DNA from 3 places in the Streptomyces sp. NBC_00104 genome. Region 3 is predicted to be linked to each of the others. Evidence: riboswitches for the same ligand, from Rfam matches in the RefSeq annotation. Region 3 holds a riboswitch; each other region holds the start of a gene.

Region 1 (9,445 bases), 2.7 Mb from region 3:
GCAGAGGTCATGATGAGCTTCCTGGTCTCGGAGGAGCTCTCCTTCCGCATTCCGGTGGAGCTGCGTTACGAGACCTGTGATCCCTATGCCGTGCGGCTGACCTTCCACCTGCCCGGTGATGCTCCGGTGACCTGGGCTTTCGGGCGGGAGCTGCTCATCGACGGCGTGGGTCGGCCGTGTGGGGACGGGGACGTCCACATCGCGCCCGCCGATCCGGAGACGTTCGGCGAGGTCCTGATCCGGCTTCAGGTGGGCACCGACCAGGCGATGTTCCGGGTCGGCACGGCGCCGCTGGTGGCCTTCCTGGACCGTACGGACAAGCTCGTGCCGCTGGGGCAGGAGCGTTCCCTCGCCGACTTCGACACGCTGCTCGACGAGGCTCTGGACCGCATCCTGGCGGAGGAGCAGAGCGCGGGGTGAACCGTTACGGCGCCGGGGTGCCGTAACGCTTCAGCGCTTCCGGCGGCGGCCCTTTCCGCCGCGTGCCGGAGCCGGCACGGCCGCCGCTTCCGGGGCCCCCGGGCGGTCGGCCGAGACGACCAGGGCGGCCAGCGCGGTGGTCACGGGCACTGAGGCCACGAGGCCGATGGAGCCGACGAGCGTGCGCACGATCTCCTCGGCGACGAGCTCGCTGTTGGCGACCGTGCCGACACTGCTCTGGGCGATCGAGAAGAGCAGCAGCAGTGGCAGCGCGGCGCCGGCGTAGGCGAGGACCAGGGTGTTGACCACCGACGCGATATGGTCCCGGCCGATCCGGATGCCCGCGCGGTACAGGTCCCGCCAGCCCATCGCCGGGTTGGCCTCGTGCAGCTCCCAGACCGCCGATGTCTGCGTGACCGTCACGTCGTCGAGCACACCCAGCGAGCCGATGATGACGCCCGCGAGCAGCAGACCACTCATGTCGATCGTCGGGTACAGCCCGTGGATCAGGCCGGTGTTGTCGTCCGTGTTGCCGGTCAGATAGGCCCAGCCGATGAATCCGGAACCCAGCAGGCCGATCAGCAGCAGCGAGATCAGGGTGCCGATCACCGCCACGGATGTCCGGGCCGAGAGCCCGTGGCACATGTAGAGAGCGATCAGCATGATGGCGCTCGCCCCGACCACCGCCACCACCAGCGGGTTCGAGCCCTGCAGGATGGCCGGCAGGATGAAGAGGGTCAGCACCAGGAAGCTGATGGCCAGTGCCACCAGGGCCATGAGGCCACGCAGTCGGCCCACCACCACGACGGCGAGCGCGAAGATCCCGGCGAGCAGCGCCATCGGGAACTTCCGGTTCACGTCGGTGACCGAGTACTGCAGGTCCTTGGGCGCGGCGGGCTCGTAGGCGACCACGACCTCCTGGCCCTGCTCCAACTGCCGTGACTGGTCCGGCTGAACGATCTCCGTGAACGTACGGCCCTTGTCGTCGCCCGTATCGACTCGGATCGTGGCCTTCTTGCAGGTGCCGTTCGCCTGCTGCTGGGCGGATGAGCCCTCGGCGGTGGACGTGTCGCCGGTCGGGGGGACACCCGAGGCGTTCACCGACGAGCAGTCGACCTCGTCGACCTTGGTGACGGTGGCCTGCTGCGTCTGCCGGTCGAAGCCCACCCCGGTGCGCTCGTGTGCCGGGGCGCCGCCGGGCCAGAGCACGACGAGGCCCACGACGACCGCGGTCGCGAAGGGGATCAGCACCGCCGCGATGACCTTGCGCAGATGTTGCGAAACGGGCGCGGCGGGGCCATGGCTGTGACTGTGGGAGTGGCCGCCGCCGGAGGACGGGCCTTGGCCATGTCCGTCACCGGGGCCATGACCGCCTCCGGAACCGTATCCATGACCGTCTCCGGGGCCGTGGCCGCCCCCGGAACCGTATCCATGGCCACCGTCGGAGCCGTGCCCATGACCGTTTCCGGGGCCATGGCCGTGGGGTCGCTCGGGGGGCGGAGGCGGGGGCTGCTGCGTCGTGGTCACCGACCGATCATCGCAAGAACGAGCGATGCGCACTGTTCACCGCGCCACATCTGCCGCTAGCGTGGAGGCACCTTTGCACACGCGGGAGCTCGGAGCACCGGGCTGAGAGGGCGCTGACCTCCGCAGACGCGATGTTTCACGTGGAACATCGTCGGGCGGAAATCGCTGCGTCGACCGCTGAACCTGTTACCGGGTAATGCCGGCGTAGGGAGTAGGTCTCATGACCATCGAGGACACACGCACGCCTGCCTCCAGCCAGACAGACGGGGTATCCACCGCGTCCGAGGGCGAAACGAACCAGGGCGAACAGCCTCTGGAGGCCGGGAAGTCCATCGGCTGGCACAAGGCGTACATCGAGGGCTCGCGCCCCGATCTGCGGGTGCCGGTCCGCCAGGTGCACCTCACCAACGGGCAGTCCGTCACCTTGTACGACACCTCCGGCCCGTATACCGATCCGACAACGGAGACCGACGTCAGGCGGGGACTCCTCCCCCTCCGCGAGAACTGGATCATCGCCCGGGGAGACACCGAGGAGTACGCGGGCCGTCCTGTCCGCCCCGAGGACGACGGGGTCAAGCACACCTCGCCGCGTGGCGGGCTGCGCAACCTCGACGCGGTGTTTCCGGGGCGGCCGCGCCAGCCACGCCGTAGCCGTGACGGCCGGGCGGTGACCCAGCTCGCGTACGCACGACGCGGGGAGATCACCCCCGAGATGGAGTACGTGGCCGTACGGGAGAACATCTCGCCGGAGGTCGTCCGCGAGGAGATCGCGGCGGGCAGGGCCGTACTGCCCGCGAACGTCAACCACCCGGAGATCGAGCCGATGATCATCGGCAAGAGGTTCCTGGTGAAGGTCAACGCCAACATCGGCAACTCCGCGGTCACCTCCTCCATCGAGGAGGAGGTCGAGAAGATGACCTGGGCGACCCGGTGGGGCGCCGACACGGTCATGGACCTGTCCACCGGCCGGAACATCCACACCACCCGCGAGTGGGTGCTGCGCAACTCCCCCGTCCCCATCGGCACGGTGCCGCTCTATCAGGCGCTGGAGAAGGTCGACGGCAAGGCCGAGGAGCTGACCTGGGAGATCTACAAGGACACGGTCATCGAGCAGGCCGAACAGGGCGTGGACTACATGACGGTCCACGCGGGCGTGCGCCTCGCGTATGTGCCACTCACCGCGAACCGCAAGACCGGCATCGTCTCGCGCGGCGGCTCGATCATGGCGGCCTGGTGCCTGGCGCACCACAAGGAGTCGTTCCTCTACGAGAACTTCGAGGAACTGTGCGAGATCCTCGCCGCCTACGACGTCACGTACTCCCTCGGTGACGGCCTTCGGCCGGGCTCCATCGCGGACGCCAACGACGAGGCGCAGTTCGCGGAGTTGCGCACGCTCGGGGAACTCAACACGATCGCCAAGAGTTTCCACGTACAGACCATGATCGAGGGCCCGGGACATGTCCCGATGCACAAGATCAAGGAGAACATCGACCTGCAGCAGGAGATCTGCGATGAGGCCCCGTTCTATACGCTCGGCCCGCTGACCACGGACGTCGCGCCGGCGTACGACCACATCACCTCAGGCATAGGTGCCGCGATGATCGCGTGGTGGGGCACAGCGATGCTCTGCTACGTCACGCCCAAGGAGCACCTGGGACTGCCCAATCGTGACGACGTGAAGACCGGCGTCATCACCTACAAGATCGCGGCTCATGCGGCGGACATCGCCAAGGGACATCCGGGCGCACAGGAGTGGGACGACGCGTTGTCGGACGCCCGCTTCGAGTTCCGCTGGGAGGACCAGTTCAACCTGGCCCTCGACCCCGACACGGCTCGTGAGTTCCACGACGAGACGCTCCCGGCCGAGCCGGCCAAGACGGCCCACTTCTGCTCCATGTGCGGACCGAAGTTCTGCTCGATGAAGATCTCCCAGGACATCCGTCGTGAACACGGTGGTTCCCGGTCCGAGATCGAGGCGGGTATGGCCCAGAAGTCCAAGGAGTTCGCGGAGGCGGGGAACCGGGTCTATCTGCCGATGGCGGACTGAGGCGCACCTCCGCCGAAAGCCATGGGCGGCGAAGTGGTCCGGTCGCGGCCGCCACCGCTCGTGCGGCGAACTGCTGCCTGTGCGACGAGCGGTGCTCTTCCGGCCGGTTGCCGGGAGAGCCCGCCGCCGCGGGTTGGGCGGTGCCGTGGGGCCTGTTCCGGCCCGCGGGCCGGGGGCGTGCCAGATGGCCGCCGAAGCCCGGTTGCTTCCGGGTGGCGGCCGCAGCCCGGGTGCTACTCGGGCTGGTGCTCCGGCCCGCCGAAGTCCGGGCTGGAGAAGTCCGGGCTGCTGTAGCTGGGGCGGGAGCCGGCGCCGCCGCTGTCCGGGCTGCTGCTGAAGCTCGGGCGGTTGTAACCGAGGTGGGGCATGCGGCTGGGCCGGGCCGGCTGGTCCGGCTCGCTCAGCACCGCCGGGCCCGGGTTGGCGAGGGCATCGCGGAGGAACGGCAGGATGCCGCGCTCCAGGAGAGCCTCGCACCAGGCTTCCCTGGCCCGGGTCACCTCCTCGTTCAGCTCGCTGCGCGCTCCGTCGTCCAGAAGGGCGGTGGCGTTGTTGCGCAGGGCGGTGAGCAGGAGGCCGATCGCGGCCACGAGGATCGCCGCCGCCGTGACCGCGCCGAAGACCCACCCCGTGGTGAGGAGGGTCTCGGCGATCGCGCGCTCGGGGTCGAGCACCTTCATGACGTACCCCACGAGCAGGAAGAGCACTGCGGCGGTTCCGGCGAGGACGGGAGCGAGCACCGTGGCTATGGCACCGGCGCCCGCGCCGACGGCCTCGGTGACCTCGCCCACGGTGGCGGCGAGTCCCACCGCGGTGCCGTCCGGTTCGCTGGACCCGGACGCCGTCCCCTCACGGGCGGGCGTGGTGGTCGACGGCGGGTTGCGGAATTCGTCGCGGACCTTGACGTAGTACTGGTATTCGGTCGTCGCGGCGGCGGTGATGATCGCCGTGGCGTTGAGAGCCATGGTGCGCAGCTGTTCGCGGTTGAGCCGCTGGAGGCCGGCGGCGAATTCCGGGCGCTGTGGTGCGGAGCGCAGCGCCTCGCCGAGGATCCGCTCGTACTCCTGGCGGTCCTCACTGAGCAGGTGCTGCGGAACGCTGTTCATGTGCATCCCCCGATGCTCCGTAGGGCTTGTGGCTCGGCATGCTGACGAGCCGTCGGGCAGAAACGGAGGGGAGCCTGCTACGGATAAGCCGATGGTAGAGCGGTGACGGCAGGCGGTGACAGGGGGTTTGAAGAAATTGGCCCCTGGCCAGCCAAGTCTTCCGACGGGGGACGCCTGCCCGTTGAAGGCTCAGCTACGCAACGGGAGTTCCTGGACCAGCAGCTTTCCGGCCATGGTCACGCCGCCGTCCATGGCGACGGCCAGACCGTCCGCATACGTGTACGGTCCGTTCACCGAGGGGCCCGAGCGGTCCTCGCCGTCCTCCGAGCCGACCTCGCCCAGGAGGTACGGAATGGGGCTGTGACCATGGACGATGCGAGTGCCACCGTAGGTCTCCAGCAGTGAGCGCACGGCATCGGCGCCGCCCTCGTCGCGGAAGGAGAAGCGCCGGGTGAACTTGCGGAAGAGGTCCCAGACCTCGTCCGGGTCGTTGCGCGTGATCGTCTCGCGGACGGTGTCGTTGACCGCCTCGATGGAGTCGCCGTAGTCGCGGTAGGCCGTGGTGTCGGAGTGCACCAGGAGGTGGCCGTCGACCTCCTCCATGGCGTCCAGGCGGGCCATCCACTGGAGGTGGTGGTCCTGGAGGCGGTCCATGTCGGTCTTCTGGCCGCCGTTGAGGAGCCAGGCGGCCTGGAAGGTGGCGGTGCCCGCGCCGGAGTTGACGGGGGTGTCGCCGAACCGCTTGGCGCCGAGCAGCAGCAGCTCGTGGTTGCCCATGAGGGCCTTGCAGTAGCCCCCTGCTGCGGCGGCCTCGGCGGACAGGCGCATCACGAGATCGATGACGCCGATGCCGTCCGGGCCCCGGTCGGTGAAGTCTCCGAGGAACCAGAGCCGGGCGGTGCCCGCCGACCAGTTGCCCGCGGTGTCGACGAGGCCCTTCTCGCGCAGTGCGGCGAGGAGTTCGTCGAGGTAGCCGTGGACGTCCCCGACGACGAAGAGCGGACCCGGCCGGGCGGAGGACTGCTCGGCCTCCGCGGTCTCCGGGTCGATCACGACCTGGAGCGTGTCACCCCGTTTGATCACCGGAAGGTCCCGCTGGGTCGGGGTGTATCCCTCGGGGTAGCCCTCGGGTTCCTCGGAGGGCCTGGAGGCCTCTCCGGGGTCTGCGGTGTGGCCGTACGGACCGGCCTCGTGGACGTACGCGGGCACGCGGAAATCGCGCACCGTCGGCGTCCGCACCTCGGGTCCCTGACCGGCCCCCTGAGTCATCGACCCCTCCACCACCATCGCCCGCATCTGCACCGCATCGGACTGCCTGGTCGCAGCGGCCCACGGTGTGTGCGCCCATCATAGGAATGCGGATCGCGCCATGTGATGACCCAGGGGTGGTGAAATGGCGCAGGGCCCCAGTTCGCCGCGGTTTTCTCCCGAATTGGGCGGGGCTCTCCCGCCCAATTCCCGTTCGGATCCTCAGCTCGGGCGTCAACCCTCTTCGGGTGATCGTGGCGGGCTGACCGTCGTACGCGGTGGACGCCGCTCGGACGAGGTCCGCACGATCAGCTCCGTCGGTATCACCTGCTCGACCGGTTGGTCCGATTCGACTCCCTCGATGGCGTCGATGAGGAGCTGGACCACCGCCGTGCCGATCCGGCGAGGCTTGAGCGAGAGCGTGGTGATCGGCGGCTCGGTGGTCGCGTACACGGCGGACTCGCTGCAGCAGACGAGCAGCAGGTCCTCGGGGACGCGCAGGCCGTACCGCCGGGCCGCGGCCAGCAGGTCGGTGCCGTTCGGGTCGAAGAGGCCGTAGACCGCGTCCGGGCGGTCCGGCCGGGCCAGCAGCCGGTCGGCGGCGACGGCTCCGGCGCACGGATCGTGCGCCGGGTAGGCCTCGTACACCGGATCCTGGCCCACTCGCTCGCACCAGCGCAGGTACGCGGTGGTGGAGAGATGCGTGTACGTGTCCGTCGTCGTGCCCGTGAGGAGCCCGATCCGCCGTGCTCCCGCGGCGGCCAGGTGGTCGAGGATGCCGAGGACGGCGGCCTCGTGGTCGTTGTCGACCCACGCGGTGACCGGCAGCGAGCCGGCCGGGCGGCCGTCGGAGACCACCGGTAAGCCCTGGCGGACCAGTTCGCTGACGACCGGGTCGTGGTCCGAGGGATCGATGACCACGGTGCCGTCCAGGGCGACGTTCGACCACACGTCGTGCCGCGAGGTCGCGGGGAGGATGACCAGGGCGTAGCCCCGGGCCAGCGCGGCCGAGGTGGCGGCCCGCGCCATTTCCGCGAAGTACGCGAACTCGGTGAAGGTGAAAGGTTCATCCCCGTATGTGGTCACGGTCAGGCCGATGAGGCCTGACTTGCCGGTTCTGAGGGTTCGGGCCGCCGCCGAGGGGCGGTAGCCAAGTCGGTCGGCGACCTCGCGTACATGGCGTCGGGTGGCGTCCGGGAGCCGGCCCTTGCCGTTGAGGGCGTCGGAAACGGTCGTGATGGAGACTCCGGCGGCGGCGGCCACGTCCCGGATGCCCGCCCGGCCCGACCGGGTGCCTCGGCGGGGAGTTTCCGCGCGGCTCACCTGGTGCTTCCCTGCTGCTGTCATGGCGAGCCGATAGTAGGGCTCATGCGGTGGGGTAGTGCGGACGCATATGCACTCGTTGACAGGCACGTTTCTGCAAGGTCATACAGGGGCAAGTGCCTTGGATTGTAAGGGAGTTGAACGATCCAATGGCACTACGTGACTTGTCGGCGCGCATAGGCCTGCCAAGTAGCTGATGTTTCGAAGAGGTCTCAACTCACCTGCACGGGTGATGCGCGCTACGGCGTGAGCCACCGGCGCGTGCGTCCGCGAACGGCACGCCCCCTGATTCGTACCCCTTCGTGTGCTGATGCCCGTGGGGCTGGTGTGACAGCAGAGGTGTGGATGCGGGACGGACGCGGTTGTCCACAGGCCATTCGCAGGGGCGCCGAATCCTCATAAGGTGAGAAGCATTACGTCGACGAGGAGGACTGCGGTGAGCGAGACGAGCCCCAAGCTGCGAGCCGAGCTGGAGGGGATCCCCACCTACAAGCCCGGCAAGCCGGCCGCGGCGAGCGGCCCGGTGGCGTACAAGCTGTCCTCCAACGAGAATCCCTATCCGCCGCTGCCCGGGGTGCTGGAGAGCGTGACCGGGTCGGCCGCGTCCTTCAACCGGTACCCGGACATGGCGTGCACGGGACTGATGAGCGAGCTCGCGGACCGCTTCGCGGTGCCGGTCACGCACCTGGCCACGGGTACCGGCTCGGTCGGTGTCGCCCAGCAGCTGCTGCAGGCGACCTCGGGGCCTGGTGACGAGGTGATCTACGCCTGGCGGTCGTTCGAGGCGTACCCGATCATCACGCAGATCAGCGGCGCGACGTCCGTGCAGGTGCCGTTGACGCCGGGGGACGTGCACGACCTGGACGCGATGGCGGACGCGATCACCGACCGGACCCGGCTGATTTTCGTCTGCAATCCGAACAACCCGACCGGGACGGCCGTCCGCCGGGCCGAGCTGGAGCGGTTCCTCGACCGGGTGCCCGGTGATGTGCTGGTGGTGCTGGACGAGGCGTACCGCGAGTTCGTGCGGGATGCCGAGGTGCCGGACGGCGTCGAGTTCTACCGCGAGCGCCCGAACGTCTGTGTGCTGCGCACCTTCTCCAAGGCATACGGCCTCGCGGGACTCCGGGTGGGCTTCGCGATCGCCCACGAACCGGTGGCGGCCGCCCTGCGCAAGACGGCCGTGCCGTTCGGTGTGAGCCAACTCGCACAGGACGCCGCGGTCGCCTCTCTGCGCGCCGAGGACGAGCTCATCGGCCGGGTCGGTTCGCTGGTCTGCGAGCGGAACCGGGTTGTCGAGACGTTGCGAGCCCAGGGCTGGACGGTTCCGGAGACGCAGGCGAACTTCGTGTGGCTGCGGCTGGGGGAGCGCACGGTCGAGTTCGCCGGTGTGTGCGAGCAGGCCGGTGTCGTCGTGCGGCCGTTCCCGGGCGAGGGTGTGCGCGTGACGATCGGCGAGACCGAGGGGAATGACATCTTCTTGAAGGTGACGGAAGGGTTCCGCAAGGAGCTCTAGCTGTATTGCCCTGTGAGGTTGGGGACGCGGCTGGCGGGTGGTTTGCCTGCGAGCGCGGTGTGTCCGCGGTGGTGATTGTAGGTGTGCAGCCAGTCGGGGAAGGCGTCGCGTCGTTCGGCTTCTGAGCGGTAGGGGCGGGCGTAGGCCCACTCGTCGAGCAGGGTGCGGTTGAAGCGTTCGACCTTGCCGTTCGTCTGCGGCCGGTAGGGCCGGGTTCGCTTGTGGGTGATCCCGGCCGTGGTGAGCAGGTCGCGCCAG
Region 2 (9,445 bases), 5.0 Mb from region 3:
GAGGCCCAGCAGACTCGCCCCATGCCCATCGTGCCCGACGTACCCGCGCATGGCGGGGACCAGGACGACGACCGGGGGGCCGCTCGGCAGGCCGGTCCCCCGTTCCGCGACGAGACGCCGTCGGCGCACCCCTACGGGGAGGCGCCGCAGAAGCCGGAGCCCATGCCCGACGCCCCGCAGCCCGCCCCGCAGAAGAAGAGCGCGGGCCGTGACCTCGGCGCCGCCATAGGGGTCGGCGTCGGGCTCGGCGTGGTCATCGTCGCGTCGCTGTTCATCGTCAAGGCGGCCTTCGTCGGCGTGATAGCGGTGGCCGTGGTGGTCGGGCTGTGGGAGCTCACCTCGCGCCTGCAGGAACGCAAGGGCATCAAGGCGCCCCTCGTTCCGCTCGCGGTCGGCGGGGCCGCCATGGTCGTCGCCGGGTACGTGCGCGGGCCCGAGGGCGCGTGGGTGGCCATGGCGCTCACCGCGCTCGCCGTCCTTGTCTGGCGGATGACGGAACCGCCGGACAACTACCTCAAGGACGTCACCGCGGGGGTCTTCGCGGCCTTCTACGTGCCGTTCCTGGCCACGTTCGTCGCGCTCATGCTGACCGCCGACGACGGGCCGCAGCGGGTTCTGGTGTTCCTGTTGCTGACCGTCGTCAGTGACACGGGCGCGTATGCCGTCGGCTGGCGGTTCGGCACGCACAAGCTCGCGCCGCGCATCAGCCCCGGCAAGACCCGTGAGGGACTGCTCGGCGCGATCGCCTTCGCCATGGTCGCCGGCGCGCTGCTCATGCAGTTCGTCATCGACGGCGGTGCGTGGTGGCAGGGCCTGCTCCTCGGTCTCGCCGTCGCCGCCAGCGCCACGCTCGGCGACCTCGGCGAGTCCATGATCAAGCGGGACCTCGGCATCAAGGACATGGGCACGCTCCTGCCGGGCCACGGCGGCATCATGGACCGCCTGGACTCCCTCCTCCCGACCGCCCCGGTGGTCTGGCTGCTGCTGGTGCTGTTCGTGGGCTCCGGCTGACAGACGCGTTGATGGTGTCGTGGGCCCCCGTCCGGTTCGCCGGGGTGGGGGCCCCTTTCCGTGGTCCTTCGGACGGTCGGGCGGGAGTCGATAGAGTCCGCGTTCATGGGGAGAGCACGGGTGGGCGAGGACGGCAGGTACCACGGTGATCTGCCCTGCCGGTGGTGCGAGACGCTGATCGACCAGGCGGGCCGACGCAGACCGCGCCTGTACTGCCGTATGTCCCATCGCTGGAAGAACTACGGCGCGTGGATCGTGGGCGTGGTCGGCGGAATCCTCTGACCTCTCGACCGGCTCGGGTCACACGATTCGATCTGCGACACTGGGAGGGTTATGCCTGCACCCGGAGAACTCACATTCGTCGCCCCCCGCGGAGCCAAGAAGCCGCCGCGGCATCTTGCTGATCTTTCGCCTGTGGAGCGTAAGGAGGCTGTTGCCGCGATCGGGGAGAAGCCGTTTCGCGCCAAGCAGCTCTCGCAGCACTACTTCGCGCGGTACGCGCACGACCCGGAGCAGTGGACCGACATCCCCGCGGGCGCGCGTACGAAGCTTCAGGAGGCGTTGCTTCCGGAGCTGATGACGGTCGTGCGGCATCTGTCGACCGACCAGGAGACCACGCGCAAGACGCTGTGGCGGCTGTTCGACGGGACGCTCGTCGAGTCGGTGCTGATGCGGTACCCGGACCGGGTCACCATGTGCATCAGTTCGCAGGCCGGGTGCGGGATGAACTGTCCCTTCTGCGCGACCGGGCAGGCCGGGCTCGACCGGAATCTGTCGACCGCCGAGATCGTCCATCAGATCGTCGACGGGATGCGGGCGCTCAGGGACGGCGAGATCCCCGGTGGGCCCGCGCGGCTGTCCAACATCGTCTTCATGGGGATGGGGGAGCCGCTCGCCAACTACAACCGGGTCGTGGGGGCCATCCGCCGCCTCACCGATCCGGAGCCGGACGGGCTCGGGCTCTCGCAGCGCGGGATCACCGTGTCGACGGTCGGGCTCGTGCCCGCCATCCATCGGTTCTCCGACGAAGGGTTCAAGTGCCGGCTCGCCATCTCGCTGCACGCGCCCGACGACGAGCTGCGCGACACGCTCGTACCGGTGAACACGCGGTGGAAGGTGCGCGAGGTCCTGGACGCAGGCTGGGAGTACGCGGCCAGGTCCGGGCGGCGGCTGTCGATCGAGTACGCGCTCATCCGGGACATCAACGACCAGGCGTGGCGCGGTGACCGGCTGGGCCGGCTGCTCAAGGGCAAGCCGGTGCACGTGAACCTGATTCCGCTGAACCCGACACCGGGGTCCAAGTGGACGGCCTCCCGGCCCGAGGACGAGAAGGCGTTCGTCGAGGCCATCGCGGCCCACGGCGTGCCGGTGACCGTCCGGGACACCCGGGGGCAGGAGATCGACGGGGCGTGCGGTCAGCTGGCGGCCACCGAAAGGTAGGCGGCCACCGAAAGGTAGAGCGACCGGTGGCGTGACCTGGCGCGACGGACGGTCGTGGCCACCGGCGGGAGTCGGAATCCGGCCACGGGGTACGCTGACCTCCGTACACATCTTCATATTCCGACAGGGGAGCGCCACAGCGCTGAGAGTGCGGCAAGCGGGCCGCAGACCCTCTGAACCTCGCCCAGGTCATTCTGGGTAGGAAGTTCGGTCTTCACTCAAGCTGTTGCGCCCTGCCCGGGAGCCGGAGGAACCTCCGACGGTCCCCGGGCAGGGCCGCGTCTCTTCCTGGTCACGCCCAGGAGGAATCGATTCAGTGCACATCACCAAGAAGGCAACGGTTCTGGTCGTAGGGCTGGGCCTCGTCACGCTGTCCGCGTGCGGGTCGTCCGGATCGGGCGGCAGCGGCAGCGGGGCCGACTCCAAGACCGTCACCCTCGTCAGCCACGGCTCCTTCGCCTACTCGAAGGACGTGCTGAAGGCGTTCGAGAAGGAGTCCGGGTACAAGGTCAAGGTCCTCAAGAGCGGGGACGCGGGGCAGGCCGTCAACCAGGCGATCCTGACCAAGGACAACCCGCAGGGCGACGTCTTCTTCGGCGTCGACAACACGCTGCTGTCCCGCGCGCTCGACAACGGACTCTTCCAGCCGTACGAGGCGAAGGGGCTCGACAAGGTCGGCGCCGAGTACCAGCTCGACCAGGACGAGCATCGGGTCACGCCCATCGACTCCGGTGACATCTGCGTCAACTACGACAAGGCGTACTTCGAGAAGAACAAGATCGCGCCGCCTCGGTCGTTCGACGATCTGATCAAGCCCGAGTACAAGGACCTCCTCGTCACCGAGAACGCCTCCACCTCCTCGCCGGGGCTCGGGTTCGTCCTCGGTACGGCCGCCGAGTACGGCGACGACGGCTGGGAGGGCTACTGGGAGAAGCTCAAGGCCAATGGCGTGAAGGTCGTCGACGGCTGGGAGCAGGCGTACTACCAGGAGTTCTCCGGGTCGACGGACGGCAAGAAGGCCGGCGGCGACCGGCCGCTCGTCGTGTCGTACGCCTCCTCGCCGCCCGCCGAGGTCGTCTACGCGGACCCGAAGCCGAAGACCGCGCCCACCGGGGTCGCGACCGGCACCTGCTTCCGGCAGATCGAGTTCGCGGGGCTGCTGAGCAACGCGAATAACGCCGAGGGCGGCAAGGCGCTGATCGACTTCCTGATCTCGAAGGAGTTCCAGGAGGACATGCCGCTCAACATGTTCGTGTACCCGGTGGTCGAGGGGGCGTCCGTGCCCGCCGAGTTCACCGAGTACGGGCCCGCGGCGAAGGACCCCGAGACCATGGCGCCGGAGAAGATCGCCGAGAACCGTGACCAGTGGGTCAAGTCGTGGACCTCGCTCGTACTGAAGTAACCGAAGCGACCAAGGAGGCCGTGGCCGCACCGCGTGGACCCCGTCGGTCGGGGAGCGCGGCGCGGCTCGGGCTCATGGTGCTGCCCGTCGCCTTCTTCGGGGTCTTCTTCGCCTATCCCGTCGCCGCGATCGTCGTCCGGGGGCTGAAGGCCGACGGGACCTGGGACCTCGGGCGGATCGGGGAGGTGCTCGCGGACTCCGGGATCCGGCACGTGCTGTGGTTCACCACCTGGCAGGCGCTGGTCTCGACCGCGCTCACGCTGCTGATCGCGCTCCCCGGCGCGTATGTGTTCGCGCGCTTCGATTTCAGGGGCAAGGACATTCTGCGGGCGGTCGTGACCGTGCCCTTCGTGCTGCCGACCGTGGTCGTCGGCACGGCGTTCCTGGCGCTGGTCGGGCGCGGCGGACTCTTCGACGAGCTGTGGGGCGTAAGGCTGGACACCACGGTGTGGGCGATTCTGCTCGCGCATGTGTTCTTCAACTACGCGGTCGTGGTACGGACCGTCGGCGGGCTGTGGGCGCAGCTCGACCCGGGGCAGGAGGAGGCGGCGCGGATGCTCGGGGCGTCGCCGCTCGCGGCTTGGCGGAGGGTCACGCTTCCGGCGCTCGCACCCGCCGTGGCCGCCGCGGCGCTGATGGTCTTCCTCTTCACCTTCACCTCCTTCGGTGTGGTGCAGATCCTCGGTGGGCCGACCTTCTCGACGCTCGAAGTGGAGATCTACCGGCAGACCTCGGAGATCTTCGACCTCGCGACGGCCGCCGTGCTGACACTCGTGCAGTTCGTCGCGGTCGGGTGCATCCTCGCCGTGCACGCGTGGACCGTACGGCGACGGGAGACCGCCCTGCGGCTGGTGGACGCGTCACTCACCTCCCGACGTCCTCGTGGGGCGGGGCAGTGGGCGCTCCTGGGCGGGGTCCTCGCCACCGTCGTCGTGCTGATCCTGCTGCCGCTGGGCGTGCTGGTGGAGCGGTCGCTCGACGCGCCCGGCTTCGGCTACTACAAGGCGCTGACCAGTGACGACAGCGGGATCTTCCTGGTGGCGCCGATCGAGGCGGTCGGCAACTCGCTCACGTACGCGCTCGCCGCGACCGCCATCGCCCTGGTCATCGGAGGGCTCGCCGCCGCCGCGCTCACCCGGCGGGCCGGCCGTCTCGTCCGTGGCTTCGACGCGCTGCTGATGCTGCCGCTCGGGGTGTCCGCGGTGACCGTCGGCTTCGGCTTCCTGATCGCGCTGGACGAGCCGCCGCTCGACCTGCGGTCGTCGTGGATCCTGGTGCCGCTCGCCCAGGCCCTGGTCGGCGTCCCCTTCGTCGTACGGATCATGCTGCCCGTGCTGCGCGCGGTGGACGAACGGCTGCGGGAGGCGGCGGCCGTGCTCGGGGCGTCGCCGTGGCGGGTGTGGCGTGAGGTCGATCTGCCGATGGTGCGGCGGGCGCTGCTGGTCGCGGCCGGGTTCGCCTTCGCCGTGTCGCTCGGGGAGTTCGGGGCGACCGTGTTCATCGCGCGCGCCGACAACCCGACACTGCCCGTCGCGGTGGCACGGCTGCTCGGGCGCCCCGGGGACCTCAACTACGGCCAGGCGATGGCCCTTTCGACGATTCTGATGGTGGTGTGCGCGGGCGCCCTGCTGGTGTTGGAGCGCCTCCGCCCCGATCGCACGGGGGAGTTCTGATGTTGCTCAGGCTTGAGGACGCGACCGTACGGTTCGACGGGCGGCCCGTGCTCGACGCGGTCGGTCTGGAGGTCGCCGAACACGAGGTCGTGTGTGTGCTGGGGCCCAGTGGCAGCGGCAAGTCGACGCTGCTGCGGGTGGTCGCGGGTCTCCAACCGCTCGACGCCGGGCGGGTGTTGCTCGGCGGACGGGACCAGCGGGGCGTGCCCGCCCACAAGCGCGGTGTCGGCCTGATGTTCCAGGACCACCAGCTGTTCCCGCAGCGGGACGTGGCCGGCAATGTCGCCTTCGGGCCCCGCATGCACGGCGCGGCGAAGGACGAACGTGCCGTACGGGTACGGGAGTTGCTGGAGCTGGTCGGGTTGCCCGGGGCCGCGCGCCGACGGGTCGGGGAGTTGTCCGGCGGTGAGCAGCAGCGGGTGGCGCTGGCCCGCGCCCTCGCTCCGCGCCCCCGGCTGCTCATGCTGGACGAGCCCCTCGGCCAGCTGGACCGCTCGTTGCGGGAGCGGCTGGTCGTCGAACTCCGGGAGCTGTTCGGGGAGTTGGGGACGACCGTGCTGGCGGTCACGCACGATCAGGGGGAGGCCTTCGCGCTGGCCGACCGGGTCGTGGTGATGCGGGACGGGCGGATCGCCCAGTCCGGTACGCCTCTTGAGGTGTGGCAGCGGCCGGTGGACGAGTTCGTGGCCCGTTTCCTCGGTTTCGACAACGTGGTCGACGCGACCGTGACGGGGGCGATCGCGGCCACGGCGTGGGGCAAGGTGCCGGTGCCCGAGGGCGCGCCGCAGGGGGCGTGCGCGCTGCTCGTGCGGCCCGCCGGCGTACGACTGGTCGACGTGGCCGACGGGCTTCGCTGCACCGTGGCCGCGCGTACCTTCCGGGGCACCCATGTCGCCGTGCACCTCCAGCCCGGGGGCGCGCCGCGTCTGGAGGCGGCGTGCGCGCTGCGGGACGCGCCGGAGCCCGGGGCCGAGGTCGGCGTGAGCTTCGACGCGACCGAAATCGTCGTGCTGGGAGCCGGTCCCGCCGCATAAGGTGCGGCACCATGGCGATAGGTACGCGAGAACCCCAGGCCCGGCATGACCGCTACTGCGCCGAGATCGAGCTTCAGGTACGGCGGTTGAGGGACATCGTGACCTCGGGAGCCGATCTGTCGGCGACCGTGCCGACCTGCCCCGACTGGTCGCTGGAACAGCTACTGAGGCACACCGGCGGCGCCATGCGCTGGGTCGAACTGAACGTACGGACCTGGTCGGAGGAAGAGGTGCCCGAGGCGGACGTCCCGCTGTGCGAGGGCCCGGAGAAGCAGGGGGACCCGGTCGCGCTGGACGCCTGGCTCGCGGAGACCGGCGAGATGACCGTGGCCACGCTGCGCGAGGCGGGGCCCGAGGCGCCGGTGTGGTCATGGGGCTGGGAGCACAGTGCGGGGTTCTGGGCCCGCCGGATGGCCCATGAGCAGGTCATTCACGGGGCCGATGCCGCGCTCACCGTCGGGCGGCCGGTCGAGGTGGCGCCGGAGATCGCCGCCGACGCGATCGACGAGTGGCTGGAGATCGTCGAGTTCGTGCAGCGGACCATGCCGCACGACGCGGCGGCCGAACTGCGCGGCCCGGGACGGACCATCCATCTCCATGCCACGGACACGTCCGCGGAGGTGAACGTCGAGCGACGCGAGGAGGGGGTCCCCTCGCCCGAAGAGTGGGGGAGGGTGGTCGAGCTGACCGAGGACGGCGTGCGCCGGCGCCGTGGCCACGAGGAGGCGACGGTCGCGCTGCGCGGGCCGCTCACCGAGGTGCTGCTCGCCTTCTATCGCCGACTGCCGCCGGACGGTGGCGAGTTGGAGGTGTTGGGCGACCGCGGGCTGCTGGACTTCTGGCTGGAGCGGGCGACGTTCGGGTGAGTGCGAGGCAGTGCCCGGCGTGTGGCCCGTACCCTCGGTGAGAGGTACGGGCCACAGCCCTGAGGCAGCGGCGATCAGCGTGTGGAGGCCCCACGCCGCCGCATGCTGTAGTACACGGCACCTGCGCCGAGGGCGACCAGGGCCGCCGCGGCACCGGCGATCGTGCCGGTGTTGGAGTCGCCACCGGTCTCGGCGAGGTCGGAGTCACCCTCGGGGGAGGGGGCGTTGTTGTCGTTCGAGCCGACGGGCGTGGTGCCCTCGGAGGCGGACGGGGTGGGGGACGTCTTGGTCTTGGACGGCTTGCCCTTGTCCTTGTCCTTGTTCTCCGCGGGCTTCTTCGGGTTCTTCGAGTTGGCCGGCGGGGTGACCGTCTCCGCCGTGCAGGCCTCGGCGGGGGCGACCAGGATCGGCAGGTCGTCGTCGACGTACTTGTCCGCCGTGACGTGGATGCGGTACTCGGCGTTCGGCTCCCATTCCTCCTCGAAGGTGACGGTGACACCCTCGGCGGTGGAGTTCTCGATGGTCCTGCTGCCGACCTGGCGCAGGTCGGCCCCGTTGTTCTCCAGGTAGACGGAGATCTCGGCCTTGACGCCCAGGGGGTCCACATCGGTCACACGGATGACGCCCTTGTCACCGTCGCACCCGGCGACGGCGGAGAAGTCCTTGATGCTGCAGGCCATGGCGTTGCCCGCGGCGCCGAACACGAGTGCGGCGGACGCGAAAGCAACACCGACATAGCGCGAAGTCCGCGCGGTACGGGGAGATATGGACACTTTTGCCCTTCACGGGAAGCACAGGGGAGTGGGGGGTGACGGAGGGCCGCCGGAGGAGCGGCTTCCCCATGTGCCTCACAGGTTTATAAGTGCGCCATAAGCACTGTCAATCCGAAGAAGTGTTTGGGCGGTTGGCTTTGCCCATTGATGAACCGTCCGCAGGTTTGACGCGTGTTCAGCAACGCGCGTAGCTCTCACCCTCCCAGACGCGCCAAGGCCTCCGGGGCCTCCTCGATGCGGTCCACCAGGGCTATCCGGGCCTCCATCGAACGGCCCCGCGCCAGCGACCGGAGCAGTGGCCAGGTCGGCAGTCTCTCCGTCCAGTGGGCGCGGTCGACGAGAACCATGGGGGTCGGTTCACCGCGCGACTCGTAGTAGTTGGGGGTCGCGTTGTCGAAGATCTCCTGGACGGTTCCGGCCGCGCCCGGCAGGAAGACGACGCCCGTGTCGCAGCGGGCCAGGAGACCGTCCTCGCGGGTGGCGTTGGCGAAGTACTTCGCGATGTGCGAGGCGAACGGGTTCGGCGGCTCGTGGCCGTAGAACCAGGTGGGGATGCCGACGGAGGTGCCGCCCTTCGGCCAGCGGGTGCGCACGTCGAAGGCGGCGCTCGCCCAGTCGGTGATCGAGGGCGTGAACGTCGGTGCCTTCGCCAGGATTTGCAGCGCCTCGGCGAGCATCTCGTCGTCGTACGGGGCCGCGTAGGCGCCCAGGTTCGCCGCCTCCATCGCGCCCGGACCACCGCCGGTGGCGACCGTGAGACCCGAGCGGGCCAGGGTGCGGCCGAGGTGGGCGGCGCCCTCGTACGCCTCGGTGCCGCGTGCCATCGCGTGACCGCCCATCACGCCCACCACCCGTGCGCCGGTGAGGAGTTCGTCGAGGGCGTCGGAGACGGAGTCGTCGTGGACGGCGCGCAGCATGGAGGCGTAGACGTCCCGGTCGGCCTTGGTCCGCTGGAACCAGGCGTACGCGAGGGCGTCGGGTGTCGCCTCGTAGCCGCCGTCCGACAGGGACGCGAAGAGTTCGTCGGGGGAGTAGAGCAGGCCGCGGTACGGATCGAAGGGCAGGCCGGGCACGGGCGGGAAGACCAGGGCGCCGTCCGCGCGTATCTTCGCCGCCGCCTCCTCGCGCATCGGGCAGCCCAGGAAGACGGCTCCCGCCGTGCCGGTGGCGAGCAGCACGCGCGTACGGTCTGTCAGGTCGACGGCCTGGATGCGGAATCCCGAGAGCGTGCCGCGCGCGGAGACGA
Region 3 (9,445 bases):
TCCCCCTCCGCCTCGTCGTCCCCCACCTGTACGCCTGGAAGGGCCCGAAATGGGTCCGCGGCATCGAGTACATGACCGCCGACCGCCGCGGCTTCTGGGAGGAACGCGGCTACCACAACATCGGCGACCCCTGGCAGGAACAGCGCTACTCCTACCAGGAGGAGCCGGGCGACGGGCCCGAGCTCTGATCCCGCTCGGTCGGCCCACCCGCTGATCCGGCGTCGGCGGCGTCAGCCGTCCCTGAGCTTCTTCAGGCGTTCCACGTCCGCGGCGTGGCCCTCCTTGCCGCCCGGTGTCTCGATGATCAGGGGAACGCCCGCGGTCGCGGGGTGGGTCATCAGGGCGCGGAACGGGTCCTCGCCGATGTGACCGGACCCGATGTTCTCGTGGCGGTCCTTGTGGGCGCCGACCACGTCCTTGGAGTCGTTGGCGTGGATCAGCTTCAGCCGGCCCTCGCCGACGGTGTCCACCAGCAGGTCCAGCGTCCGGTGCATCCCGCTGGGCCCGGTCAGGTCGTGCCCCGCCGCGAAGATGTGGCAGGTGTCCAGGCAGACGCCGAGCTTCGGGTGGGCGTCCAGCGCCTCGAAGTACGGCCCGAAGTCCCAGGTGCGTGAACAGAGGGAGGCCCCCTGGCCCGCCGTGGACTCCAGGAGCAGATACGGGTCGTCGTCGTGGGTCAACTCGTCCAGCAGCGGCAGCAGATACTCGCGCACCTGCTTCAGCGCCACCGACCGGTCCCGTCCGCCGGTCGCGCTCCCCGTGTGCACGACCACCCCGAGCGCGCCGATCTCCCGGCCCCGGCGCAGCGAGTGCCGCATCGACTCCACGGACTTCTCCGCCGTCGCCTCGGTGTGCGACCCGAAGTTGATCAGGTACGGCGCGTGCACGTACGCGGGGATCGACTCCTCGGCACAGGCGGCCCGGAACTCCTCGTCCTGCCGGGGATTCCCGGCAGGCGTCGCCCAGCCGCGCGGATTGGCGACGAAGACCTGAACCGTCTCGGCCTTCAGATCACGGGCGTACGTCAGCCCGACGGAGTTCAGACCACCGGCGACGGGGACATGACCGCCGACGGGGTTGCGGGACGGTCCGGGGAGGTCGGGCGACTGCTGAGTGCTCACGGCACCAAGGGTGTCATGCGGCCGGGGGCATTCGACCGGCGGCTTCGACAGCCGCCGCCCGGCACCCCCGCCTCTGACGACTCCCGCCTCTGACGACTCCCGCCTCTGACGACTCCCGCCCTTGACGGCTCACGCCTCTGACGACTCCCGCCCCTGACGACTCACACCTCTGCAACTCCCGCCCGGCCGACCGTGGTCGGCCGGGCCGACAGCCTGCCCCGGTCCGCCGGTCCGCCGGTCCGCCGGTCCGCCGGTCCCGAACGGCCGGCTTCCGTCAGCGGATCTCGATCGTGATCTTCGAGCCCTTGGCCGCGGTGTCGCCGCCGTCCACCGACTGGCTCCTGACCTCGTCGCCGAAGAGCCCGAGCAGGCCCCGGTCCTCCTCGACCTCGAAGCCGGCGGCCCGCAGTTTCCGGGTCGCCTCGTCGACGCTGTCGCCCACGACGTCCGGGACCTCGACCATGACGGGCCCCTTGGAGATCGTGAGGGTGACGGTGTCGCCCGTGCCGACCTGCTTGCCCGCGCCCGGCGACTGCTCGGCCACGAGCCCCTTCTCGAACTCGGAGTTGACCTGCTTCGAGGCGATCTTCACCTTGAGGCCCGCCTCCTCCAGCTCGGCCCTGGCGTCCTCGACCGAGGCACCGGACAGCTCGGGCACCTCCACCGGGGCGCCCCGGCTGACCACGATCCTGACGGCCGAGCCCGAGGAGACCTCGGTGCCGGAGCCCGGCTGGGTGCTGATCACCTGGCCCCGGATGACCTCGTCGCTGAACTCCCGCGTCACCAGGCCCGGTTCGAGCCCGGCGCCGTTCAGCCGGGTCTTCGCGAGGTCCAGCCGGTAGCCCTTCAGATCGGGCACCTTCACGGTCTCCGGGCCCTTGGAGAGCGTCACCGTCACCGTCTCGTTGTCCCGGATCCGCTCCCCGGGCGCCGGGTCGGTGCTGATCACTCTGCCGCGCTTGACGGTGTCACTGAACGCCTGCTTGACCTCGACCTCCAGGCCGGCGCCTTCGAGCCGCTTCGTCGCGTCCGCCCGGCTCTGCTGCAGCACGGCCGGGACCTGCGTGAACTGGCCGGAGTTGATGTACCAGACACCCCCGCCCACACCGAGGACGAGCAGCACGGCCACGACGACCGCCCACAGTCCACGCCGGGGCGCGGGGGAGTTGCGGGTGCGCCGGGGCGGCGGCGGAGGCGACGCGAACCGGCTCGTACGGTTCAGCTGGTCGGGGTCCGTGGCCACCGACCGCGACACGGACAGCGAGCGCGGGATCACGCTGGTCCGGTCCTCGGCGCTGTCGTGGCCGTCGGCCGTCGCCTGCGGCGGCACCGCGTCCAGCTGCTCGCCGCTCAGCCCGGCCCGAGCCTCCAGTGTCTGCGCGAGCAGCGCTACGGCGTCGTACGGCCGCAGCTCCGGATTGCGGGCGGTCGCCGACGCGACCAGCTCGTCCAGCTGGTACGCCAGCCCCGGTACGAGGGCCGACGGCGGCGGCACGTCGTCGTGCAGCGCGTGGTAGAGCACCTGCGCGGGGGAGTCCCCGGAGTGCGGCTTGCCGCCGGTGAGCATCTCGTAGAGCATCACGCCGCACGCGTACACGTCGACGCGGGTGTCGGTCGTGCCGTGCTCCAGCTGCTCGGGGGCGAGGTAGGAGACGGTGCCGAGGACGGTGCCGGTGGTGCTGGTGACGGTGTCCACGGCCCGTACGAGCCCGAAGTCGGCGACCTTGACCCGGCCGTCGTCCCCTATCAGCACGTTCTCCGGCTTCATGTCCCGGTGCACGAACCCGGCGCGGTGCGCGGCGCCCAGCGCGGCGAGCACCGGCTCCAGGATGTCCAGCGCCGCCCGGGGCTGCAGCGCCCCGCGCTCGCGCAGCACGTCACGGAGGGTGCAGCCGGCGACGTACTCCATCGCGAGGTAGACGTACGAGCCGTCGGTGCCCTGGTCGTAGACCCCCACCACGTTCGGGTGGGACAGCCGTGCCACCGACTTGGCCTCACGGATGAACCGCTCGACGAACGTCCGGTCCGCGGCCAGCGTCGGATGCATCACCTTGAGCGCGAGCACGCGGTCGAGGCGGGTGTCCACGGTCCTGTAGACCGTGGCCATCCCGCCGACCGCGATCCGCGCCTCGACTCGATACCGGCCGTCGAGCACATGGCCGACAAGCGGGTCCTGAAGGGTCGTGTCCACGCAGGTGAGTGTACGAGCCGCCGCTGACGGGCCCCTAAGGTTCCGTGGCACGCGAGACGTACTGCAGCAGAGCTGTGACCGAGATCGGAGGGCTGTGACAGGCGGGTGTTCGGCCGAGCTCGTTCGGTTGTTCGAGTGAGAGTGGAGTGGCGTGAGGTTCGACTCAGAACGCCGGGCGCTCCGGATCCAGCCGCGCCAGTCCCTCGCCCGGTGACGACGCCTCCGCGAAGTGGCGGCGGGGGATGCGGCCCGCGCGGTGGGCCAGCCGACCCGCCTCCACCGCGTGCCGCATGCCCTCGGCCATGAGGACCGGTTCCTGGGCCCGGGTCACGGCGGAGGCGAGCATGACACCGGCGCACCCCAGCTCCATCGCGAGCGCGACGTCCGACGCCGTACCGGCGCCCGCGTCGAGGATCACCGGCACCCGCGCGTGCTCGACGATCAGCTGGAAGTTGTGCGGGTTGCGGATGCCGAGCCCGGACCCGATGGGCGACCCGAGCGGCATGATCGCGGCGCAGCCCACGTCCTCCAGTTTCCGCGCGAGGACGGGATCGTCGTTCGTGTACGGCAGCACGGTGAAACCGTCGTCGACGAGCGTCTCGGCGGCGTCGAGCAGTTCGATCGGATCGGGCAGCAGCGTGCGCTCGTCGGCGATGACCTCCAGCTTGACCAGGGACGTACCCAGCGCCTCGCGTGCGAGGCGGGCCGTCAGCACGGCCTCGCCCGCGGTGAAGCAGCCGGCCGTGTTGGGCAGGACCCGGATGCCGAGCCTGTCGAGCACCGACAGGACCGAGCCGTGCACGGACGCGTTCACGCGACGCATCGCCACCGTCGTCAGTTCCGTGCCGGAGGCCACCAGAGCGCGCTCCAGGACGTCCAGGCTGGACGCGCCGCCCGTGCCCATGATCAGGCGGGACGAGTAGGTCGTGCCGCCGAGGACGAAGGGGTCGTCTGCCATGGGATCAGCCTCCTTGGACGGCGGTGAGGACCTCGACACGGTCCCCCTCGCAGAGGGCGGTGGTCGTCCACCGCGCGCGCGGGACGACGGTTTCGTTGAGCGCGGCGGCGACACCGGCGGGGGACGCGGTCAGCGTCCGCACGAGCGCGTCGAGGGCCGTGCCGGGAGCGATCTGCCGCCGCTCCCCGTTGACGAGGACGGTCAGCGTCCCGGTGGTGTTCATACGGGCTGCTCCAGGAGTTCGCGGGCCGCGCCGGCGCGGAACCGCAGCGGCGTGAAGTCACGGGCCTCCTCCGGCAGTTCACCGGTGGTCAGCACATGGGCCAGGACGTCGCCGGTCACCGGGGTGAGGAGCACCCCGTTGCGGTAGTGGCCGGTGGCGAGGAGCAGGCCGTCGAGCCCGGTCGGGCCGAGGAGGGGCGCGTTGTCGGGGGAGGCGGGGCGCAGGCCCGCGCGGGTCTCGGTGAGCGGGAGTTCGGTGATCCCGGGGACGAGTTCATGGGCGTCCCGCAGCAGTTCGTACACCCCGCCGGCGGTCACCGTGGTGTCCCAGCCCTGCTCCTCGCTGGTCGCGCCGACGACGAGTTCGCCGTTCTCGCGGGGCACCAGGTAGACGTGACTGCCACGCACCACGGCCCGCACGGTACGGCTCAGGAAGGGCGCGTACGGCTTCGGCACGGTCAGCCGCAGCACCTGCCCCTTCACCGGCCGCACCGGCGGCAGCACCTCCTCCGGGACCCCGGCGAGCCGCCCGCTGAGGCTGCCCGCGGCGAGGACGACCTGCCCGGCCGCCACCTGGTCACCGTCGCCGGTCCGGACCCCGGCGGCCCGCTCCCGCACCACCGACAGCTCGTCGGCCCAGGCCCGGTGGAACACCACCCCGGCGCGCACGCAGGCCGCGACGAGGGCCCCGGAGAGCCGCCTCGGGTCGATCTGGTGGTCCCCGTCGACCCGCAGTCCGCCGCGCACGCCCGGCGCGAGCATCGGCTCCAGACGGCGGCACTCACGTCCGCTCAGCCACTCCGACTCCAGGCCCGACCGGCGCTGCAGGGCGTGCAGTTCGCGCAGATGGGCGCGGTCGTCGGCGTCGAGCGCGACCGCGAGCGTGCCGGAGCGGCGGTAACCGAGGTCGAGACCGGTCTCCTCCGTCAGCTCGGCCGCGAAGTCCGGGTAGCGGCGCGCGGACTCCAGGTTGAGCCCCAGCAGTGTCTGCTCGCCGTAGTGCAGTTCGGTGACCGCGGCGAGCATCCCGGCCGCCACCCGGGCCGCCCCGCCGCCGGGCTCGGGATCGACCACGGCCGTGGCGAACCCGCGCTGCGCGGCCCGCCACGCCGTGACGAGCCCGATGATTCCGCCCCCCACGACGAGGACGTCTGACGTGTGCGTACGCGACATGGGCGTCCAGCCCCTCCCTTCGCCGGCATGACCCGGATCAGGTTCGTACGGTCGGAGGCCGCCAGCCTCCCTCTCAGCCCGGTGCGTCCGGGCTCCCGCGAGTGCTCTACGGTGGCCCACCCTAGCCCTCGCCGATCGTCCCAGTAAGGGAGCCTCCGCTCATGCCCCGCTCGCTCGACGGTCTCGTCCTCGCCCCCGTCGCGGACCAAGCCCCAGGTCAGGTGGGCACCCGCACCCGGTTCGCGTACCACGAGAAGGACGGCGAGATCTGGGCCGAGTACGCGGGCGGCGACGTCGTACGCGGTCACCTCGTGGGCACGCGCGCGGGGGACCGGCTGGACTTCCGGTACGTGCAGCTGAAGACCGACGGGACCACCGCGTCCGGGCACTGTGTGTCCCAGGTCTCCGAGCTCCCCGACGGGCGGGTCCGCCTGGAGGAGACCTGGGAGTGGGAGTCGCGACCGGGCAGCGGGACGAGCGTGGTGGAGCAGGTCGACGAGACCGTGGGGCGGCTCACGGAAAGCGACCGCCGACCCACCCGCTGACTGACCGAACGTCAGTTGTCTATGGTGATCAGGTGAGCGAGCAGACGCAGCAAAGGGGCGGGTCGGCGCGGCGCGTGGTCGTCGTGGGCGCGGGCATGGCCGGGGTGCAGACCGCGGTCGCCCTGCGCGAACAGGGCTTCACCGGCGACGTGACACTGATCGGCGCCGAGCCGCACCAGCCGTACGACCGGCCGCCGCTCTCCAAGGCCGTGCTGCTCGGCAAGGCCGAGGGCTCCGCCTTCGACGTCGACTTCGAGGCGCTCGGCATCGAACTCCGGCTGGGCCGCGAGGTGTCGGGCCTGCGCCCCGCCGACCACGAACTCGACACGGCCGCCGGGCCCGTCCCGTACGACCTCCTCGTCCTCGCGACCGGCGCGGAACCGATCCGGCTGCCGGGCGCCGAGGGAGTGCCCGGGGTGCATCTCCTGCGGACCCTGGACGACGCCGAGCGGCTGCGGCCCGTACTGGCCCGGCAGCACGACATCGTGGTCGTGGGCGCGGGCTGGATCGGCGCCGAGTTCGCCACGGCCGCGCGCGAGGCGGGCTGCGCGGTGACGGTCGTCGAGGCGGCCGACCGCCCGCTCGCGGGCGCCCTGCCGGCGGAGGTGGCCGCGCCGATGGCCGCCTGGTACGCCGACAGCGGGACCACGCTGCGCACCCACGCGCGCGTGGAGCGCGTCGAGCCCGGGACGGTCGTCCTGGACGACGGCACCCGGGTGCCGGCCGGCGCGGTCGTCGTGGGGATCGGCGCCCGCCCGGCGACGGTCTGGCTGAAGGGCTCGGGCATCGAGCTCGGCGCACACGGCGAGGTGGTGGCCGACGACCACCTGCGCACCTCCGCGCCGGACGTCTACGCGGTCGGCGACTGCGCCTCCTTCCCCTCGGCCAGGTACGGCCGTCGCCTCCTCGTCCACCATTGGGACAACGCCCTCCAGGGCCCTCGCACGGTCGCCGCGAACATCGTCGGCGAGACCCCCGAGCCCTACGACCCCGTCCCCTACTTCTGGTCCGAACAGTTCGGCCGCTTCGTCCAGTACGCGGGCGACCACGCCTCCGCCGACACCATGGTCCGGCGCGGCGACCCCACCGGCACCGCCTGGTCGGTGTGCTGGCTCCGCGAGCGCCGGCTGGTCGGCCTGCTCGCCGTGGGCCGGCCCCGCGACCTGGCTCAGGGCCGCCGCCTGATCGAGGCGGGCACCCCGATGGACCCGGAGCTGCTGGAGGACCCGGCCAGGCCCCTGAAGGCGGCGACGGCGTAGCGCAGGCGTTTTTCACCGCCGCCCGGCGTACTCCCCACCCCCCTGTCGGCCCCCGTCGGAGGGGCTCGGCTACCCACTGTCAGTCCCAGATGGCAGTCTTGGAGACGTGACCGAGATTGACGCAAAGATCGATGCTCTCGTCCCCGCGTGGCTGACCCTCCCCGACATCGCAGAGATGCTGGACGTCGAGGTGACCCGCGTGCGGCAGCTGGTGAAGGAAGGCCAGCTCATCGCCGTACGCCGTGGTGAGAACCGCGCGCTGCACGTCCCCGCCGCCTTCATCGACGGGGACAAGGTGGTCAAGGGCCTGTCCGGCACCCTGACCCTGCTGAGGGACGACGGCTTCACCGACGAAGAGATGCTGGAGTGGCTCTTCACTCCGGACCCGAGCCTGCCCGGAACCCCGGCCCAGGCCCTGAGCGAGAATCGCGGCACGGAGGTGAAGCGCCGCGCCCAGGCGCTCGCCGTCTGACCCGAACACCGGAAACACCCGAAAATCTGACGCAGCCGCCTGTACGGCGTACGGGAGCCGGGCCCGCGAGGGCCCTGGCTCCCGCACGCCGCACCGACAACGCACCGCCAACGGGGGACACACGCATGCCCGACGCCGCCGCACAGCTCGCCGACGCCCGGCTCTACCTCTGCACGGACGCCCGCAGGCGACAGGGCGATCTGCCCCAGTTCCTGGACGCGGTCCTGAGCGGCGGCGTGGACATCGTGCAGCTGCGCGACAAGGGCATGGAGGCCGCCGAGGAGCTGGAGCACCTCCAGGTCTTCGCGGACGCGTGCCGCCGGCACGGCAAGCTGCTGGCCGTCAACGACCGCGCGGACGTGGCGCACGCCATCGGCGCGGACATGCTGCACCTCGGCCAGGGCGACCTTCCCGTCCCCGCCGCCCGCGCCATCCTCGGTGCGGGTGTCCTGATGGGCCGCTCCACCCACGCCGAGGAGGAGGCCGCCGCCGCGGCCGTCCAGGAGGGCGTGGACTACTTCTGCACCGGCCCCTGCTGGCCCACCCCCACCAAGCCCGGCCGTCACGCCCCCGGCCTGGACCTCGTGCGGTACACCGCCGCCCTCGGCACCGACCGCCCCTGGTTCGCCATCGGCGGCATCGACCTCGGCAACCTCGACGAGGTCGTCGAGGCGGGCGCCCGCCGGGCCGTCGTCGTCCGGGCGATCACGGAGGCCGACGACCCCGCCTCCGCCGCGGCGGAGTTCGCCAAGCGTCTGCGCGCCCTGTAGTGGGTCCACGGCTGTCCAAGGCGTGGACAACAGGTCGGCAAAACGGACAAAACCCCCGCCTCTGGTTGGGGGACGACCCCGACCTGACTAACCTGCCGGTATGGCCCTAGGAACCGCTTCTACCCGGACTGACCACGCACGCACCGTGCGTGACATGCTCGCCACGGGCAAGACCACGTACTCCTTCGAGTTCTGGGCGCCCAAGACGGCGAAGGGCGAGCGGAACCTGTGGAACGCCCTCCGCAGGATCGAGGCGGTCGCCCCCAGCTTCGTCTCCGTGACGTACGGCGCGGGCGGCTCCACCCGGGCCGGCACGGTGAAGGCGACCGAGCAGATCGCCGCCGACACCACCCTCACCCCGGTCGCCCACCTCACCGCGGTCAGCCACTCCATCGCCGAGCTGCGCAACATCATCGGCCAGTTCGCGGACGCCGGGATCCGCAACATCCTCGCGGTCCGCGGCGACCCGCCCGGCGACCCCACGGCCGAGTGGGTCGCGCATCCGCAGGGCCTGACCTACGCCGCCGAACTCGTCCAGCTCATCAAGGAATCGGGCGACTTCTGCGTAGGCGTCGCGGCCTTCCCGGAGATGCACCCGCGTTCCCCGGACTGGGACAGCGACGTGGCGCGCTTCGTCGACAAGTGCCGGGCCGGCGCCGACTACGCGATCACCCAGATGTTCTTCCACCCGGACTCGTACCTGCGTCTGAGGGACGCCGTCGCGACGGCCGGCT

Evidence for each region. Region 3 has a riboswitch for thiamine pyrophosphate ahead of thiO (glycine oxidase ThiO). Riboswitches for the same ligand answer to the same signal wherever they lie in the genome.
Region 1: linked by a shared signal. The riboswitch ahead of thiC (phosphomethylpyrimidine synthase ThiC) and the one ahead of thiO (glycine oxidase ThiO) in region 3 are both predicted to bind thiamine pyrophosphate.
Region 2: linked by a shared signal. The riboswitch ahead of OG272_RS35195 (thiamine ABC transporter substrate-binding protein) and the one ahead of thiO (glycine oxidase ThiO) in region 3 are both predicted to bind thiamine pyrophosphate.

What each region holds. Positions count from the first base shown of each region.
Region 1 is NZ_CP108215.1:5,612,789-5,622,233, reverse strand. It holds gene OG272_RS24755 (SsgA family sporulation/cell division regulator) at 1-420, shown strand, start outside; gene OG272_RS24750 (YibE/F family protein) at 451-1,947, opposite strand; TPP riboswitch at 2,019-2,175, shown strand; gene thiC (phosphomethylpyrimidine synthase ThiC) at 2,168-3,994, shown strand; gene OG272_RS24740 (hypothetical protein) at 4,228-5,106, opposite strand; gene OG272_RS24735 (metallophosphoesterase family protein) at 5,290-6,384, opposite strand; gene OG272_RS24730 (LacI family DNA-binding transcriptional regulator) at 6,583-7,695, opposite strand; gene hisC (histidinol-phosphate transaminase) at 8,108-9,187, shown strand; gene OG272_RS24720 (IS481 family transposase) at 9,184-9,445, opposite strand, start outside.
Region 2 is NZ_CP108215.1:7,977,296-7,986,740, forward strand. It holds gene OG272_RS35180 (phosphatidate cytidylyltransferase) at 1-1,011, shown strand, start outside; gene OG272_RS35185 (hypothetical protein) at 1,117-1,293, shown strand; gene rlmN (23S rRNA (adenine(2503)-C(2))-methyltransferase RlmN) at 1,345-2,451, shown strand; TPP riboswitch at 2,567-2,674, shown strand; gene OG272_RS35195 (thiamine ABC transporter substrate-binding protein) at 2,768-3,853, shown strand; gene OG272_RS35200 (ABC transporter permease) at 3,829-5,526, shown strand; gene OG272_RS35205 (ABC transporter ATP-binding protein) at 5,526-6,560, shown strand; gene OG272_RS35210 (maleylpyruvate isomerase family mycothiol-dependent enzyme) at 6,572-7,426, shown strand; gene OG272_RS35215 (LAETG motif-containing sortase-dependent surface protein) at 7,501-8,199, opposite strand; gene OG272_RS35220 (LOG family protein) at 8,394-9,445, opposite strand, start outside.
Region 3 is NZ_CP108215.1:2,944,409-2,953,853, reverse strand. It holds gene OG272_RS12770 (sulfite oxidase-like oxidoreductase) at 1-188, shown strand, start outside; gene OG272_RS12765 (deoxyribonuclease IV) at 231-1,121, opposite strand; gene pknB (Stk1 family PASTA domain-containing Ser/Thr kinase) at 1,396-3,312, opposite strand; gene OG272_RS12755 (thiazole synthase) at 3,476-4,270, opposite strand; gene thiS (sulfur carrier protein ThiS) at 4,275-4,493, opposite strand; gene thiO (glycine oxidase ThiO) at 4,490-5,665, opposite strand; TPP riboswitch at 5,663-5,774, opposite strand; gene OG272_RS12740 (hypothetical protein) at 5,827-6,210, shown strand; gene OG272_RS12735 (FAD-dependent oxidoreductase) at 6,243-7,469, shown strand; gene OG272_RS12730 (helix-turn-helix domain-containing protein) at 7,576-7,941, shown strand; gene thiE (thiamine phosphate synthase) at 8,067-8,711, shown strand; gene metF (methylenetetrahydrofolate reductase [NAD(P)H]) at 8,812-9,445, shown strand, end outside.